One region of the Anaerostipes caccae L1-92 genome, then DNA from elsewhere that is predicted to be linked to it. Evidence: predicted binding sites of a transcription regulator. Region 1 holds the regulator's gene; the other holds the start of a gene.
The links. Region 1 encodes Rex, which represses fermentation and respiration genes when NADH is low (regulators of the CRP and FNR family bind a similar motif). Its sites were predicted from a motif close to ATTGTTAANTANTTAACAAT; they were not measured.
Positions count from the first base shown of each region.

Region 2: a site for Rex is predicted at 2,395-2,414, ahead of ANCC_RS05855 (enoyl-CoA hydratase-related protein). Genes of this name have one in related genera too.

Region 1 is NZ_AP023027.1:2,017,139-2,025,168, reverse strand. It holds gene ANCC_RS09965 (S8 family peptidase) at 1-7, opposite strand, end outside; gene ANCC_RS09960 (ABC transporter permease) at 84-827, opposite strand; gene ANCC_RS09955 (ABC transporter ATP-binding protein) at 814-1,548, opposite strand; gene ANCC_RS09950 (MerR family transcriptional regulator) at 1,621-2,364, opposite strand; gene ANCC_RS09945 (glycosyltransferase family 2 protein) at 2,511-3,527, opposite strand; gene ANCC_RS09940 (ABC-F family ATP-binding cassette domain-containing protein) at 3,595-5,505, opposite strand; gene ANCC_RS09935 (redox-sensing transcriptional repressor Rex) at 5,658-6,317, shown strand; gene acpS (holo-ACP synthase) at 6,334-6,696, shown strand; gene ANCC_RS09925 (bifunctional ADP-dependent NAD(P)H-hydrate dehydratase/NAD(P)H-hydrate epimerase) at 6,693-8,030, shown strand, end outside.
Region 2 is NZ_AP023027.1:1,199,510-1,207,539, forward strand. It holds gene ANCC_RS05850 (acyl CoA:acetate/3-ketoacid CoA transferase) at 1-1,466, opposite strand, end outside; gene ANCC_RS05855 (enoyl-CoA hydratase-related protein) at 1,488-2,264, opposite strand; gene ANCC_RS05860 (acyl-CoA dehydrogenase family protein) at 2,586-3,728, shown strand; gene ANCC_RS05865 (MarR family winged helix-turn-helix transcriptional regulator) at 3,934-4,347, shown strand; gene ANCC_RS05870 (M18 family aminopeptidase) at 4,798-6,066, shown strand; gene ANCC_RS05875 (YoaK family protein) at 6,081-6,758, shown strand; gene ANCC_RS05880 (ABC transporter ATP-binding protein) at 6,911-7,693, shown strand; gene ANCC_RS05885 (ABC transporter permease subunit) at 7,709-8,030, shown strand, end outside.

The DNA.
Region 1 (8,030 bases):
GCTTCATAAAATATTGTCTCCTAATAAGTGTTATAGTATAGAATACGCCGGAATCACAGAAAAGCCAGAACATTTTGCGCAGGCTATTCCCACTGAAAGAATTTGAGGGATGCGAAGGTACAGATTACTGCGATGCAGACAATGGTCACAGCCGGAACAATCACACTGCCAAGCTCCTCTCCCAGAGAAGCGGCTTTCAGCAGCTTGATTCCCTGAGTCAGCGGCATGATATCTGCAGTTTTCTGCAGCACTTTGGGCATGACTTCATAGGGAAGTGTTGCGCCTGAAAAAATCAGCATCGGAAAGTACAGCAGACTCGCGGCGACACTCGCTATCTTAGTATTCGGAGCAATACCGCCTACCAGCATGCCGATGCTGAACATAGACACAATGACCAGGAGATAACATCCCAGAAAACTTAAAAAAGATCCGCGGAACTGATATCCAAAGAAAAGAACGGCTTCGGCATAGAGCAGGATCAGAGAAACAGCCGCATATAAAGTATAAATTGTCACCTGTACCGCTAAGATCATGGAAGGGCTGGCCGGCGTAACCTTGTAGCGTTTTAATATACCTTTGCTCCGGTAATCAGAGACGACCAGCGGCAGTCCCATCACACCTCCTGCACAGATGGAGATGGTAGTGACGGCTCCGAACGACTGTTCCAGAAATGAGTATCCGGCACCGCTGAATGCAGGCCTGTTGCCATAAATAATTCCCATGACTGCCAGTACCACAAGAGGCACACAGATCGCAAATATAAACATATCCATTCCTCTCAGAGATAATTTTAATTCTGTTTTCAGCATTGTCTTAAAAGTTTTCATCAATTAATTCCTCCTCGTCTGTATACCAAAGATAAGCGTCTTCAAAATGTTCATAAGGACTCGATGCAACTGCCTCCGCCACCGTACCGTAAAATATGATGTTTCCTTTTTTTAAAATACAGATGCAGTCACACAGGTTCTCGATTTCATCCATAAAATGGGACGTCAGGAAAATCGTCAGTCCATGTTCCTTGAGTGAGGAGAGTATATTCCACACTTGGCGTCTGGCCCTCGCGTCCAGTCCGGTCGTCAGCTCGTCCAAAAAGACGACTTCAGGATTGGGTATGAGTGCGAGGATAATAAAAAGTCTCTGTCTTTCGCCGCCGGATAAATCTTTGATCTGGCTTTTTGCTTTTCCGGAAATTCCAAACTTTTGCAGTAATTTATCCGGATCTGCGGAATCCTGATAGAGGGAAGCGGTAACTTCACAAAGTTCCGAAACGGTGATATTATCCTGATAAGCCGCGTCCTGAAATTGGACTCCTACCTTTTGAAACAGCTGCTTTCTGGATGTCTGCGGATTCATTCCCAGAATGGATATTGTTCCGCTGTCTGACGTCTTTGTGCCTAAAATGCATTCAATCGTTGTACTCTTGCCTGCGCCATTGGCCCCGAGCAGGCCAAAAACCGTTCCGCGCTTTACGGACAGACTGATATTGTCTGCCGCAGGCGTTTTGTTGTAGGTTTTACATAATTTTTCTGCTTTGATCACTTCATTCATGAAGGATACCTCCTTGTTTTATTGTAAAAAAAGAATACCACCAACGGAAACATTGGTGGTAAAGTGGAGGGTTTAAGAAAATTGTTTTTTCATTCTTTTCAGTCTGTATATCATTTCCAAGGCATTATTCTCGGCTGTGAGCAGAGAAGTAATCAGTTTGTCGCACACCGCAATAATTTCGTCATCTTTATTGGGAGTATCCAAAACTTCTTTGATATCAATCCCGGGATTTTTTGACAGGTGCCCAAGCAGACGCAGAATGGATTCCAAAGAATAATTTGCACACCTCAAGGAGCGAATAATTTTGAGCCTCTGTATATCCTGACTCGTATATATGCGGTATCCATTCTGCCTGCGTTTTACAGTCAAAAGGCCGTTCATTTCCCAATTTCTCAGAGCATCCATAGAAATGCCGAGATACCGGGAGACTTCCCTGCGTTTCATGGGATGGGTATGCTCCTGTGATCCGCCGGCTAAAATTTCTGTTACGATTTCAACTGCCTCTTCGGCATTGGCGTGTTCCTTTCTGATCTGTGCCAGGTATTCTTCTGCCAGTACCAGAGCCCTGGAAAAATCACAGGATGCCGATGTTTTTACGATCTGAACAGCCTTTTTCCTCAGCCCGTTCTGCAGAACCTCCATTTGAAAAGCCAGACGGGCCAGCCGGAACTGTTCGATATGGAGATCGGTAAAAATACGGTATCCATTGTTCTGCCGTTTTGGTTTTGGGATCAGCCCCGCTTCTTCGTACAGCCGGACAGTATTGGGATGAATTCCTATGAGTTTTGCAACCTCAGATGTTTTATAAGTTTTCATGTAAAAACCTCCATTCATAGCTTTAGAATAACACAGATCAGAAGTATGGTGATATAGTGGAGGGTTTTGTGTTCCATGTACCAATGTTCTTACAGAATAAAAAATGACATTGGTTTGATGGTTTCCAATGTCATTTTTCGATTGATTTAATTAAATCCAATAAACTTCCGTGCTGCTTTGTAAGCTGCGATGACAACTTTCCGGCCTCCGTAGCCCGGGAGGTTGACGGCATTTCCAACAAGAGATCCCCGGATCTGACGGTATAGTTTTGTGTTTTTCGATTTCAGGTACTTCCAGAGTTCCTTCTTCATCTGAAGATGCTCCGGTATGCCGGATTTGATGGCAATGACAGATGATACCGTCATGATGATGCTCAGATAGTGTTTCATGTAGCGGTATAACGGCTTGTTTACCAGCTCAAAGCTGCTCATATAATCGATCATGGCTTTGGTGACAAAAAACTGCTGGTCGATCCGTTTGATCATATTGGCTTCATTGACAGACTGATCGTCCCTTCCGATGAAGTAGCGGTAAAAATTTACATCCAGATAGTAAATCGTCTTCACATATGGAAGCGGTTTGAAAACGTAAAGGTTGTCTACATAAAAAGTATGTTCCGGCAGGCACAGACGGCACTCATGGAGAAGAGAAGTACGGTAAATGACGGAATGCATGAGAATGTACTGACTCAGAGGAAATCGCTTTACATCATCCCAGGTAAAAATCTGTTCAACCGGGATCGTATGGCGGTAATGAATCACGGTTTTTCTCTTCACACCCTGTTTCTCATAGACATAGTTTGACATAAACATGTCTATAATGGTTCCCTGGCGGTAAAAGGTCTCTAATTGATTGAAGATTTCCTCATAGGCATGTTCGTTTACCCAGTCGTCACTGTCCACCACCTTAAAATAAATCCCTTTGGCATGAGCAATACCAGTGTTTACCGCACCGCCGTGGCCTTTGTTCTTTTGATGGATCGCCCGGCAGATACCGGGATATTTGTTTTCATATTCATCGGCGATCATGCCGGTATTGTCCGTGGAACCATCGTCTATGATGAGGATCTCAACTTTGTCTCCTCCGGTCAGCAATGTATCTATGCAGTGTCTCATATATTCCTGGGAATTATAACACGGCACAGCAAACGATATTAATTTCATTTTGTAACCTCCTAAAAATGGTACTTAGTCTATTATAACAAATTTTTGTAAAAATACCATGGCATTTTTACTCGGTTTCTTCTGACAGGGTCTCCCATTCTTCATAAAGGGTTTCCAGATGTTCCTCATTCCGGACTTTGGCAGCGGAGAGTTCCAGCAGCTTCTTTGTGTTGACTGCGTTCTCCGGCAGGCACATTTCTTCGTCAAGCTTTGTGCTTTCCGCTTCCAGTTCCTCGATTTCCTGTTCTATTTTTTTCAGGCGGTTTTCTCTTTTCCGACGCTTTGCGTCTTCTTCCTTTTGCTTCTGCCAGCTCAGCTTCGTATCGGATACAGACTCAGTTTCAGCGTTCTGTACCTTTTTCGTGCCTTCCTTCTCCTTTTCGATAAGATAGTGCTGGTAGTCGCCCGGATAAGAGTGCAGACCGTCTTTCGAAGAGAGTTCCAAAATTCTTGTGGCTGTCTTGTTGATAAAATAGCGGTCGTGAGACACGTAAAGAACCGTGCCTGTGTACTGGGACAGGGCGGATTCCAGGATTTCTTTGGAGTGAATGTCCAGGTGGTTGGTAGGCTCATCAAGAATCAGAAAATTGGCATGGGAAAGCATAAGTTTCGCAAGAGATACCCGTCCCTTTTCACCGCCGCTTAAGGAAGAAACAAGTTTAAAGACATCTTCTCCTTTAAAAAGGAAAGCAGCCAGTGTATTTCTGATTTTTGTGTTGGTCAGTTCCGGAAAGGAATCAGATATCTCCTCGAAGATTGTCTTATCCGGATGCAGGTTGTCCTGTGCCTGATCGTAATATCCGATGGAAACTTGGGAACCGAGCTTAATCAGTCCTTTGTTTTTGGCCATTTGTTTGCAGATGATTTTTAACATCGTAGTCTTGCCGGTTCCGTTGGCGCCGATCAATGCCACGCGCTCACCGCGGAATATTTCAAAATTTATATCGGAAAACAGCATATGCGGCCCGAAACTTTTTTCCAGATGTTCCACCGTTAAGACATCGTTTCCGCTGATCACCGACGGTTCGATGGCAAAGCGCATTTTTCCGTCGACTTCCACAGGCTTTTCGATCACATCAATTTTGTTCAGCATCTTTTCACGGCTCTCTGCCCGGCGGATGGATTTTTCCCGGTTAAATTGTTTTAGTTTTTCAATGACCGCCTTCTGGTGACGGATCTCCTGCTGCTGGTTTTCGTACTCCTTCAAGCGGATTGCCTTTACCTGATCCCTTTTTTTAATAAAAGAAGTGTAGTTGCCGTCAAAGAGCATCGCGTGCCCCGACTCAATCTCCATGACTTTGTTGACGATCTTGTCCAGGAAATACCGGTCATGGGAGACCAGGATGACAGCGCCCTCATAGTGGCTTAAATAGGTTTCCAGCCACTGGATCGAATCTACATCCAAATGGTTGGTAGGCTCATCCAGGAGAAGGATCTCTGGCTTCATCAGCAGGAGTTTTCCGAGAGCGACCCTTGTCTTTTGTCCTCCGGACAGAGTCTCGATTTTTTTTTGAAAGTCTTCCTCTTGAAACCCGAGTCCTTTTAAGATTCCTGTGATCTCACTTTTATAAGCAAAACCGTTTTTCTGTTCAAATAAATGAGTGGCCCTGGTGTATTCCTCCATCTTTTCTTCGAGCTCTGTGCCGCTTAAATGCTTCATCATATGCTCCAGAGAGCGGAGTTTTTTGTCCAGTTCGATCACATCCTGTTTTATGGTCAAAAGCTCTTCATAAATGGTGCGGGAAGAAGTATGGTCCTGATGCTGTGCGAGATAGCCGATATCGGCGTCCTTCTTTTTGTGGATCTCCCCGTCATCGGGTGTCATCTGATCCATGATGATCTTGAGCAGGGTGGACTTTCCGGCACCGTTTAAGCCGATGACGGCAAGCCGGTCCTTTTCATTGATATGAAAGGAAATTCCTTTCAGGACTTCCTGGTCGACAAATGTTTTATGTATATTCTGACAAGATAAAACCATAGTGCACTCCTTCAAAATTTCTAAGCTGTAAAAATTCTTTATAAGCATAACATAATTTCTGAAAAAACGCACTGAAAAGTTTGACAGATATTAGACAATCTTATATAATTTATTTAATTTGAGTAGTTAATAAAATAAGTGGGAGGGTAATAATGTCATCAATGGATAAGAATATATCACCGGCAGTTATAAAGAGATTACCTAGATATTACCGTTATTTGGGGGCTTTGAAAGCAAAAAATATTACGAGGATCTCATCCAAAGAGCTGAGCGAGAGGATGAAAGTAACTGCATCCCAGATCCGGCAGGACCTGAATAATTTTGGAGGTTTCGGGCAGCAGGGATACGGCTACAATGTAGAAAATCTTTACGTGGAGATCGGAAAGATTCTGGGACTTGACAAAAGCAATCAGATGATCATCGTCGGTGCCGGCAATCTGGGGCAGGCATTGGCCAATTATCAGGATTTTAACAATAACAGCATTGGTTTTCAGGTGATTGCGCTGTTCGATGTGAATCCGAAGCTGATCGGCATCACGGTGCACGGAGTGGAAGTGCACGATATTGACGATATGGAAGAGTTTATAAAGAATCATGAGATCAAGATTGCAGCCCTCACGCTTCCGCAGGACCAGGCGCCGAAGATTGCCAAAGATCTTGTATCGTGGGGCATCAAAGGATTTTGGAACTTTGCCCCTGTGGATCTCACGCTGCCGGACAGTGTGACCGTGGAGAATGTCCATTTGGCAGAAAGCCTCATGACGCTGACTTACAATATTCACAGCAGGGAAGACAGCGAAGGCGCGGAGTAAAGACGGGAGGAACGCCATGATTGTCGGTATAGGAACTGACCTGATAGAAATCGGGCGGGTACAGAAGATGGTGGAGAGAAAGAACCGCCTGAGCCGGATTTTTTCAGAAGAGGAACTGGCATGCGCAGGTTTAAACAGTACGACTCTTGCTGGTAATTTTGCAGTTAAAGAAGCCGTTTCCAAGGTATTTGGAACCGGCTTCTTCGGATTGGAGCCCTATGAGATCGGAGTGTTTCGGAATTCAAAAGGAGCACCTTATGTGAAACTCACAGGCAGAGCCGAAAAAATGGCATCAGATAGGAAGATTACGAAATTTCATGTGTCGGTTACGAACACAGGGGGGCTGGCACAGGCTTTTGTCATAGGAGAGTGTCTATGAAATATGTTTTAAAAAATCAGGAAATGCAGGATGTTGATAAGGAGACCATACAGAAGATAGGGATTCCTGGCCTGGTGCTGATGGAGAGGGCCAGCGAAAAAATTGCCCGAAGGCTCATGGAAACAGTCAGAAAAAATAACAGGATACTTTCTGTGGCAGGATGCGGAAATAACGGGGGAGATGCGCTGGCTGCGGCCAGAATCCTTCTGGAAGAAGGGTATTCAGTGGATTTTACAGTCGTAGGGGATCTGTCTCAGGCATCCGCAGACTTAAAGACGCAGTACGATATCCTTGCACGGCTTGGATATGAGCAAAAAGAAGAGATAGATTATGAGGATTATGACTGGATTTTGGAAGGACTGTTTGGCGTAGGCCTTTCCAGAGAGGTATCGGGGACATACCGTACTGCTGTGGAAAGGATTAATGGAAGCGGAGCTAAAGTCATGTCAGTCGATATTCCCTCCGGAATCAGCGGGGATACGGGAAAAGTCCTCGGATGCGCCGTAAAATCAGACGCTACGGTGACCTTCGGCGGTCCCAAGGCAGGACATCTGCTCTATCCGGGAAAAGAATATGCGGGCCGGCTGTATGTAGAAAAGATCGGTTTCTTTGATTCTGTTTTGAAGAAACATGCAGGGGGCTTCACATACGATAGGAAAGATTTAGAAAGACTTCCGGGCCGTTTTGCGGATTCTCACAAGGGCACCTATGGAAAAGTCCTGATCATAGCAGGAAATGAGACGATGTCTGGGGCTGCTTATTTTTCGGCAAAGAGTGCCCTGCGCATGGGCAGCGGACTGGTAAAGGTGATCTCCTGCGAAGCCAACCGTCCGATTCTGCAGTCCATGCTTCCGGAAGTGCTGTTCGGGACATATGAGGATGTAAAAGATGCCCTCGAATGGTGTGACTGTATCTTATTCGGACCCGGAATGGGAGTCTCAGAGCGGACCAAAGAATTATTAGAAGAAGTTTTACAGCGCGGAACGAAGCCTCTTTTGCTGGATGCGGACGGCCTGAATACGGTCAGCCGTTATGGAATGGAGATCGATCATCCGGGAGGGTGCGTTTTCACACCGCATCTTCTGGAAGCTGCAAGGCTCCTTGGAATATCCGCAGAGCAGGTGAAAGAAACTCTGACGGATGCGGGACAGAAGCTTTCGGACAGATTCCGCGCCACTGTTGTGCTGAAAGATGCGGCAACGCTTGTAGTGTCAGGCAGCCGGCCTGTTTATTATAACAGCAGCGGAAACAACGGAATGGCCACAGGGGGGAGCGGCGATGTCTTAAGCGGCATGATCGCAAGCCTCCTAGGGAGAGGCATGGAATGTTCTGAG
Region 2 (8,030 bases), 820 kb from region 1:
TCGATGATCTGTGTTTGGATATCGATGCCAGGGGCAACTTCTGTCAGATAGACACCGTCTTTTCTCAGTTCAAAGACAGCGCGCTCTGTGATATAGAGAACCGGCTGGCCGACTTTATTTGCGTACTCGCCGCTGAACGTAATCTGTTCAACTGTATCCAGGAACTTGTTGGATTTTCCTTCCTGGTCAACGACAAGTTTTCCGTCTTTTACCGACGTTTTTAAACCGCCTGCAGTAAAGGTTCCGCAGAAGTAGCAGCGTTTTGCATTCTGAGTGATGTTTACAAAACCGCCGCAGCCTGCGATCCTTGGACCAAATTTGCTGACATTGATGTTTCCGTCTTTGTCCGCCTGTGCGAGGCCTAAGAATGCATAGTCGACACCGCCTCCATCATAGAAATCAAACTGGTACGGCTGGTCTAAGATACACTCGGGATTGACGGACCCTCCGAATTTGGCTCCTCCCTGAGGCACACCGCCGACAGGTCCCGCCTCTACGGTCAGAGTCATGTAATCTCCGATGCCTTCTTCATTGGCAACCATAGAGATATATTCAGGAATACCGATGCCTAAGTTGACTACGGTGTTTTCTGTCAGTTCCATGGCAGCTCTCCGTCCGATGATCTTTTTTGCGGAAAGAGGAGGATACTCAAGGCTGCTCAAAGGAATACGGAAGTCTCCGGTCATAGCACCGTCATAGTCGCATCCCACGCACTGTTCGTGGTCTTTCATGTCTTCTGCTTCCACGACTGCATCCACATAGATTCCCGGGATCTTGACCAATTTTGGATCTAAGGTGCCGTCTGCGACGACCTTTTCCACCTGTACTACAATTTTTCCGCCGCTGTTCTTCACGGCCTGAGCCATGGTTGTGACTTCCGTTGTACAGCATTCATGGGAAAGTGTCACGTTGCCGTGTTCGTCAGCATATGTACCCCGTATGAATCCGATGTTCAGCGGAAAAGATTTATATAATAATTTCTCTTCTCCTAAGATCTCGATCACATCTACAATGTCCTCGGTCGTAATGTCATTCAATTTGCCGCCTTCAATGCGCGGGTCGGCAAATGTATTTAATCCAACATGAGTGATCACGCCGGGTTTATGACCGGCGATGGCACGATAGAGCTGTGCCAGAGTGCCCTGGGGCAGATTGTATCCTTCGATTTTATTGTCAAGGACCAGCTGTCCAAGCGTCGGGACCATGTTCCAGTGTCCGCCGATGACACGTTTGGTCATTCCTTCATGGGCAAAATGATCCGCACCGCTTCCGTCACGGTTTCCCTGGGCAGCAGCGTAAAATAAAGTCAGGTTTTTCGGAGAACCGGTTTCCAAAAATCTTTTTTCCAGAGCCTTTGTAAGGGCTTCCGGCATTCCGCTGGCAACAAATCCGCTGGTAGTGACGGTTGTATTATCTTCTACCAGGGCAGCTGCCTGATCTGCTGTAATAATCTTAACTTTTCCCATAGTTTATCTCCTTCATTTATTTTAGAAATCTTTTAAATCTGCTTTGCGTTTCTCAAGGAATGCGGTCATGCCTTCTTTTTTGTCTTCCGTAGAAAATGCCAGTCCGAATAAGTCTGCCTCTAATGTAAGTCCGCTGCTTAAATCGGTATCCATGCCTGTGTTGATCGCTTCTTTTGCAAGAGAGATGGCATAACTTCCTTTGGACATGATCTTTGCTGCCATCTTTTTGCAGTAATCAATCAGTTCTGTCTGAGGAACTACCTTGTTTGCAAGTCCGATCCTGTAAGCCTCCTCAGCATCGATCTGGTCACATGTAAAGATCAGTTCTTTTGCACGGCCTTTTCCGACTAAGCGGGAGAGACGCTGTGTTCCGCCGAATCCCGGGAGAATTCCTAGTCCTGTTTCCGGCTGTGCGAATCTTGCGTTTTCTGCGGCTACACGGATGTCACAGGCCATGGAGATTTCACATCCGCCTCCGAGTGCATATCCGTTGACTGCGGCGATCGTTACCTGAGGCATTGTCTCTAATTTAAGGAATGCTTCTTTTGCCAGCAGACCCATCTGTCTTCCTTCTGCAGGAGAGGCATTGACCATTTCAGAAATATCGGCTCCGGCCACAAATGATTTTTCACCTGATCCTGTAAGGATAACAACTCTGATGTCCTTACGGCGGGAGATCTCGGAAAAGCACTGGTCTAATTCTGCTAATGTCTCACTGTTTAAGGCGTTTAAAGATTTTGGTCTGTTGATTGTAACTACTGCGATCTCGTTTTCTACTTCCATTAATAAATTGTTCATTGTAAATCCTCCTTGAAATAACATATACATTGCACTTGATCAGCTCTTGTTAGAAAATTAACATATTGGCGTACAAATATTTGGGATACAAAATATTATTTATGCTTCTAATATGGACTATTTTTGGTTGCTTGTCAATGGTTTATCAATATGTTTTATTTAAATTGTATAATTATATAAAAAAATATAAAAGTTTATTGACAATATGCACAAGGAGTGATATATTTAGCTTACAAAATATTGGCATACAAATATAGGGAAATAAAATGGTACATTTATGTTAAGTTTATAGTCTATTTTGGGCGAAAGGAGTAATTATTTATGAATTTTGAGTTAACCGAACAGCAGGCAGCCATTCAGGAGACAGCAAGAAACTTTGCTCAGACGGAGTTACAGCCGGGAGTGTTAGAGAGAGATGCCAACAGTGAATTTCCGGTAGATCTCTATAAGAAGATGGGAGATCTTGGACTGATCGGACTTCCTTATCCGAAAGAAGTCGGAGGCCAGGGAGCCGATTACCTGTCTTATGTATTGGCAGTGGAGGAGGTCTCTAAAGTAGATGCTTCTGTGGGGATTTCATATTCTGTATCCACTTCCTTATATGGAGGAAGTATTATGAATTCTGACGCTCCGGTCGAGAAAAAGAATGAATTTCTGGCACCGGTATTGTCAGGACAGCATTTCGGATCTTTCGGTCTCACAGAACCGAATGCGGGATCTGATGCAGGAGGATGTGTCACAGTTGCGGAAAGAGACGGAGACGAGTACATATTAAACGGTATGAAATGCTTCAATACGAACGGGCCTTTAGCCGATTATACGGCGGTGTATGCCCTGACGGAACCTGAGAAGAAAGCCAAGGGACTGTCCTGTTTCGTGGTGAAGAAAGGAACTCCCGGATTTTCAGTGGGCAAAGTGGAAGATAAGATGGGAATCCGCTCCGCACAGGTTTCAGAGATGATACTGGAAAACGTACGGGTGCCGGCAGAAAATATGATCGTTCCTTCCGGAGACGGATTTAAACTGGCGATGAAGACTCTGGACGGAGGCCGTATCGGTGTTGCTGCACAGGGACTTGGAATTGCAGAAGGTGCATTTGAGATTGCAAAAGAATACTTAAAGACGAGAGAACAGTTTGGCAAACCATTATACAGAAACCAGTATCTTGCATTTAAGATGGCGGAACTTGAAATGGAAATTGATGCCGCAAAACTAATGCTTTACAAAGCGGCTACGGACAAACAGGAAGGAAGATCCTATTCCATTCCGGCAGCAAAGGCAAAATACCTCTGTACAGAGGCGGCCATGCACGTGACAACAGAGGCGGTGCAGATGCTGGGCGGAAACGGATATATGAAGGGTTACCATGTAGAACGTATGATGAGAGACGCTAAGATCACTCAGATCTACGAGGGAACCAACGAGATCCAGAAGCTGGTTGTGAGCGGAGCGATTTTCAGATAGTATGATTTTGGAATATGAATCCTAAGTTTTCAGGGATGTCATTTATGGCATCCCCATTTTTATGTTTCGTAAGAATGATGAAAAGCCTTAAAATAATAGTTTGTCTTCTTGACAGAAGTTTTTGTAACAGATATGATGAGATATATAGCATGCAAACAATTTGAAGTGTCTGCATGCAGTTTTGTGTAGGAGGGACAAGGAACCGATGGAATTGAATCAATGTATCAACTATCTTTTGACCACCGCCCAGCACGCGGTGTTTCAGGAGATGAGCGCACAGCTTTCAAAATTTGATGTGACTCCGGTTCAGTACGGTGTGATGTACTGTCTTTGGGTGAAAAAGAAAAACAGCCCGAAGGAGATCGCAGAAGAACTGAGGCTGGAAAACTCTACAATCTCAGGTGTTCTTGAGAGAATGGAGAAAAAGGGATTGATCAAGAGAAAAGTCAGCAAAGAAGACCGGCGTTTTGTAGAGATTATATTGACGGATAAGGGGAATGACTTGGAAGAACCGATTCTCGAAACAGTGGAAGAGGTCAACAGAATCGTACTGAAAGATATGGGACAGCAGGAACAGGAAGCACTGAAGGAATCCTTAAGGCACCTGGCGGGAATCTGATTGCTAAGAATTTTATATCGAAAGAATATGCAGCGGAAAGGTGTCTTTCTGGCTGCTATTTTTTTGTTCTATTAAGGGTATGGGGAATCAGATAATTTACATTTGAAGTTGATTGGCATATAATAGGGCTTAATTTAGAAGTAAAAATGCATTGACTTGATCAGATGAGACAGGGGGTTATAGTAAAATGGACAGTTATAGATTATATACAATTGCTGTGATTATTGTTTTAATGCTAAGTATATATATACAGATAAAACTATTAAACATGAAGAAGGGATTTGGATATATAATTCCGGCATCCATTGTTTTGATAGTTTTTATGATTTGGGCAGGAAATGAGTTTCAGGCTATAAAATGTTTGCCTGTTACAATTATTTTATTATTTTTTTGCCTGGTAAACTTATTTTTTGTTTTTATAAAGAAGAGATGCTGAGAAGGAGGCAGAACATGTCAGATCAGATTAACCGGCAGTTGTTTCAGTTTATTGAAAAGAGTCCGTGCAGCTATCACGCTGTGGAACAGATAAAGAGAGAATTGACAGAAAATGGATTTACGGAACTGAGGGAGCAGGAGGCATGGAAGATAGAAAAGGGCGGTAAGTATTTTACCAGCAGAAACGGTTCTTCGTTGGCTGCTTTCTGTATACCGGAGAAAAAATTAAAAGGGTTTCATATTACCGCATCCCATACGGACTCACCCGCTTTTAAGATCAAAGAGAATATGGAATTACAGGCAGAAAAGCATTATACAAAATTAAATACCGAAAAATATGGGGGAATGCTCATGGACTCCTGGCTTGACCGTCCGCTCTCTGTGGCAGGAAAAATTATTGTGGGAGACGGGGAAAAACTTACGGAAAAGCTGATTCATATAGAGAAAGATCTCTTGATGATCCCAAGGCTTGCGATCCATATGAAAAGGGGAGCAGAGGATGACGCACTGAACCCTCAGATTCATATGCTTCCTGTCTTGGGGGACCAGACAGCCGAAAAGACATTTATGCGGACAGCTGCATCCGAGGCAGGTGTAAATGAAAATGATATTCTCGGTACAGATCTTTACCTGTATAATCGGATGCCGGGAACTGTATGGGGAGCAAACGGCGAGTTTATGTCGGCACCGAGGCTCGATGACCTTCAGTGTGTATTCGCATCTTTGCAGGCTTTTGTCAACAGTGAGGGCAGAGAGTATATGAATGTCTTTTGTGCGTTTGACAATGAGGAGGTCGGCAGCGAAACAAAACAGGGAGCCGGATCTACATTTTTAGAAGATGTTCTGTGGCGGGTAAATGAGGCGCTGGGGAGAACCGGGGAGCAGTACCGGATGGCCGTGGCGGAGAGCTTTATGATCTCTGCGGACAATGCTCATGCGGTACACCCAAACCAGCCCGGAAAGGCAGATCTTACGAACCGGCCGTATATGAATGAAGGAATTGTAATCAAGTACAGTGCCAATCAAAAATATACGACGGATGCATACTCCGGTGCGATGATGAAACATATCTGTGAAAAAGCCGGAGTTCCTTATCAGACCTTCCACAACCGTTCAGACTTGCCGGGAGGCTCCACTCTCGGAAATATTCTGACGGGCAGTGTATCGTTAAAAGCCGTGGATATCGGCCTTGCCCAGCTTGCCATGCATTCTGCCTATGAGACGGCAGGAGCCAGGGACACAGAATATATGATCAGGGCTCTTCAGGAATTTTACCGCGGTTAAGGGAGGCAGATTCAGTGAAACAGCATAAGAAAATCCAGATGTCCGAGGCTTTTCAGCTGGGTGCCGTTTTGGCAGTTGTCGGGGGATTTCTGGATGCGTACAGTTATCTTTTCAGAGGCGGAGTGTTTGCCAATGCCCAGACCGGAAATATCGTACTGCTGGGCATCAGCCTGCAAAAAGGAAAGTGGCAGGGGGCTGTCCATTACGCCATCCCCATTCTGGCCTTTGCGGCCGGAGTCATTGTGGTGGAACTCATTAAGAAGTATTTTAAACAGTATCCTAAAATCCATTGGAGACAGATCATTGTCATGATCGAAGCGGTGATGATCTGCCTGGCTGCCTTTATTCCTTCGGGAGAGGCGGATATGATCGCCAATGTGATCATATCCTTTGTCTGTGCCATGCAGGTGGAGACATTTCGGAAGGTACACGGAAATGCCTATGCGACGACCATGTGCACAGGAAACTTAAGAAGCGGAATGGAAATCCTGTTTCAATATTTCCAGACGAAAGACCGGGAACTGCTGAACAGGAGCCTGAAATACTTTGGGATTATTTTGTTTTTTATAGTAGGTGCGGCAGCAGGCACGGCGGCAGGAAATGTGCTTTCTCACAATGCCGTTTTGATCTGTTCTGCACTTCTTCTGGCAGCATTTTTCATGATGTTTATGGAGACAAAGAAAATTAAATAAAGAAATTAGTAAGAAGGAAGATCTTTAGCAGGAGATCTTCCTTCTGTTTTTTTACCAACATTTAACATGGTATTCAAATAAATTCAAACTTCCGGTGATAGACTTAGTCTTGTTCAAAGAGATGATATTGATTGAGAAAGGAATGGAAGTTTATGCTGAAATTACAAAATATAAAGAAATCCTATGACGGTACCACGGTGCTGGACGGAATATCGCTGGAGATTCCGGATGGAGAAATCGTTTCCATCCTGGGGCCGTCCGGCTGCGGAAAGACAACACTATTAAATATGATCCTCGGAATTACAGAACCGGACAGCGGAAAAATTGAGTTTAACGGAAAAGATATCACGGATTCCCCAATGGAAAAGAGGGGATTCAACATCGTGTTTCAGGATTATGCTCTGTTCCCGAACTTGAATGTATATCAAAACATTACATACGGGCTGAAAAATAAGCCGGACATTTCGTCAAAAGAGGAAGTGGACGAACTGATCGGCCTGCTTGGACTGAAGGATCATCTTCCGAAAAAGATTGAGCAGCTTTCAGGAGGACAGAAGCAGAGAGTGGCACTGGCAAGGACTTTGGTCATGAAGCCCAAAATCCTTCTCTTAGATGAGCCTTTAAGCGCACTGGACGGAGTGATTAAGGAATCCATAAAAAACAGGATCAAGACGATTGCGAAAGAATTTCATCTGACTACGGTCATCGTGACTCATGATCCCGAAGAGGCTCTGACACTTTCTGACCGGGTGCTGATCGTAAATGAAGGGCGGATTTCCCAGTACAGCGAGCCGGAACAGATCGTCAATGCGCCCCAGAATGATTTTGTGAAGAATTTTATCCTGAACCAGCTGGAGATCAAGAAGAACAATATCTTCACGCTGTTTAAAAATCAGCTGAATATACAGCCCGGAAAGGAAAGCCTTGTTTCATAAGGCGGCAGAAATGAGATGAAACATAGAAAAGAAAAAGAGATTAAAATCATATTTGCCGGGATCGCGCTGATCTTTCTTACATTTTTAGCAGTCCCGGTGGTACAGCTTCTGATGAAGTCGTTTACGACAGAAGGAGGAGGGCTTACCTTACAAAATTTTCAGTCTGTTTTTGCGCGGAAAGATTTTTTGGAAATCTTGAGAAACAGCTTCGGCGTTGCGGGACTGAGCGCGGCGGTTACGACTCTGCTGGCATTTATCCTGGCTTATACAATCCACTATACAAACACACCGAACTGGATCAAGACATTTATCAAAGGAGCCGCTGTGCTGCCCATGT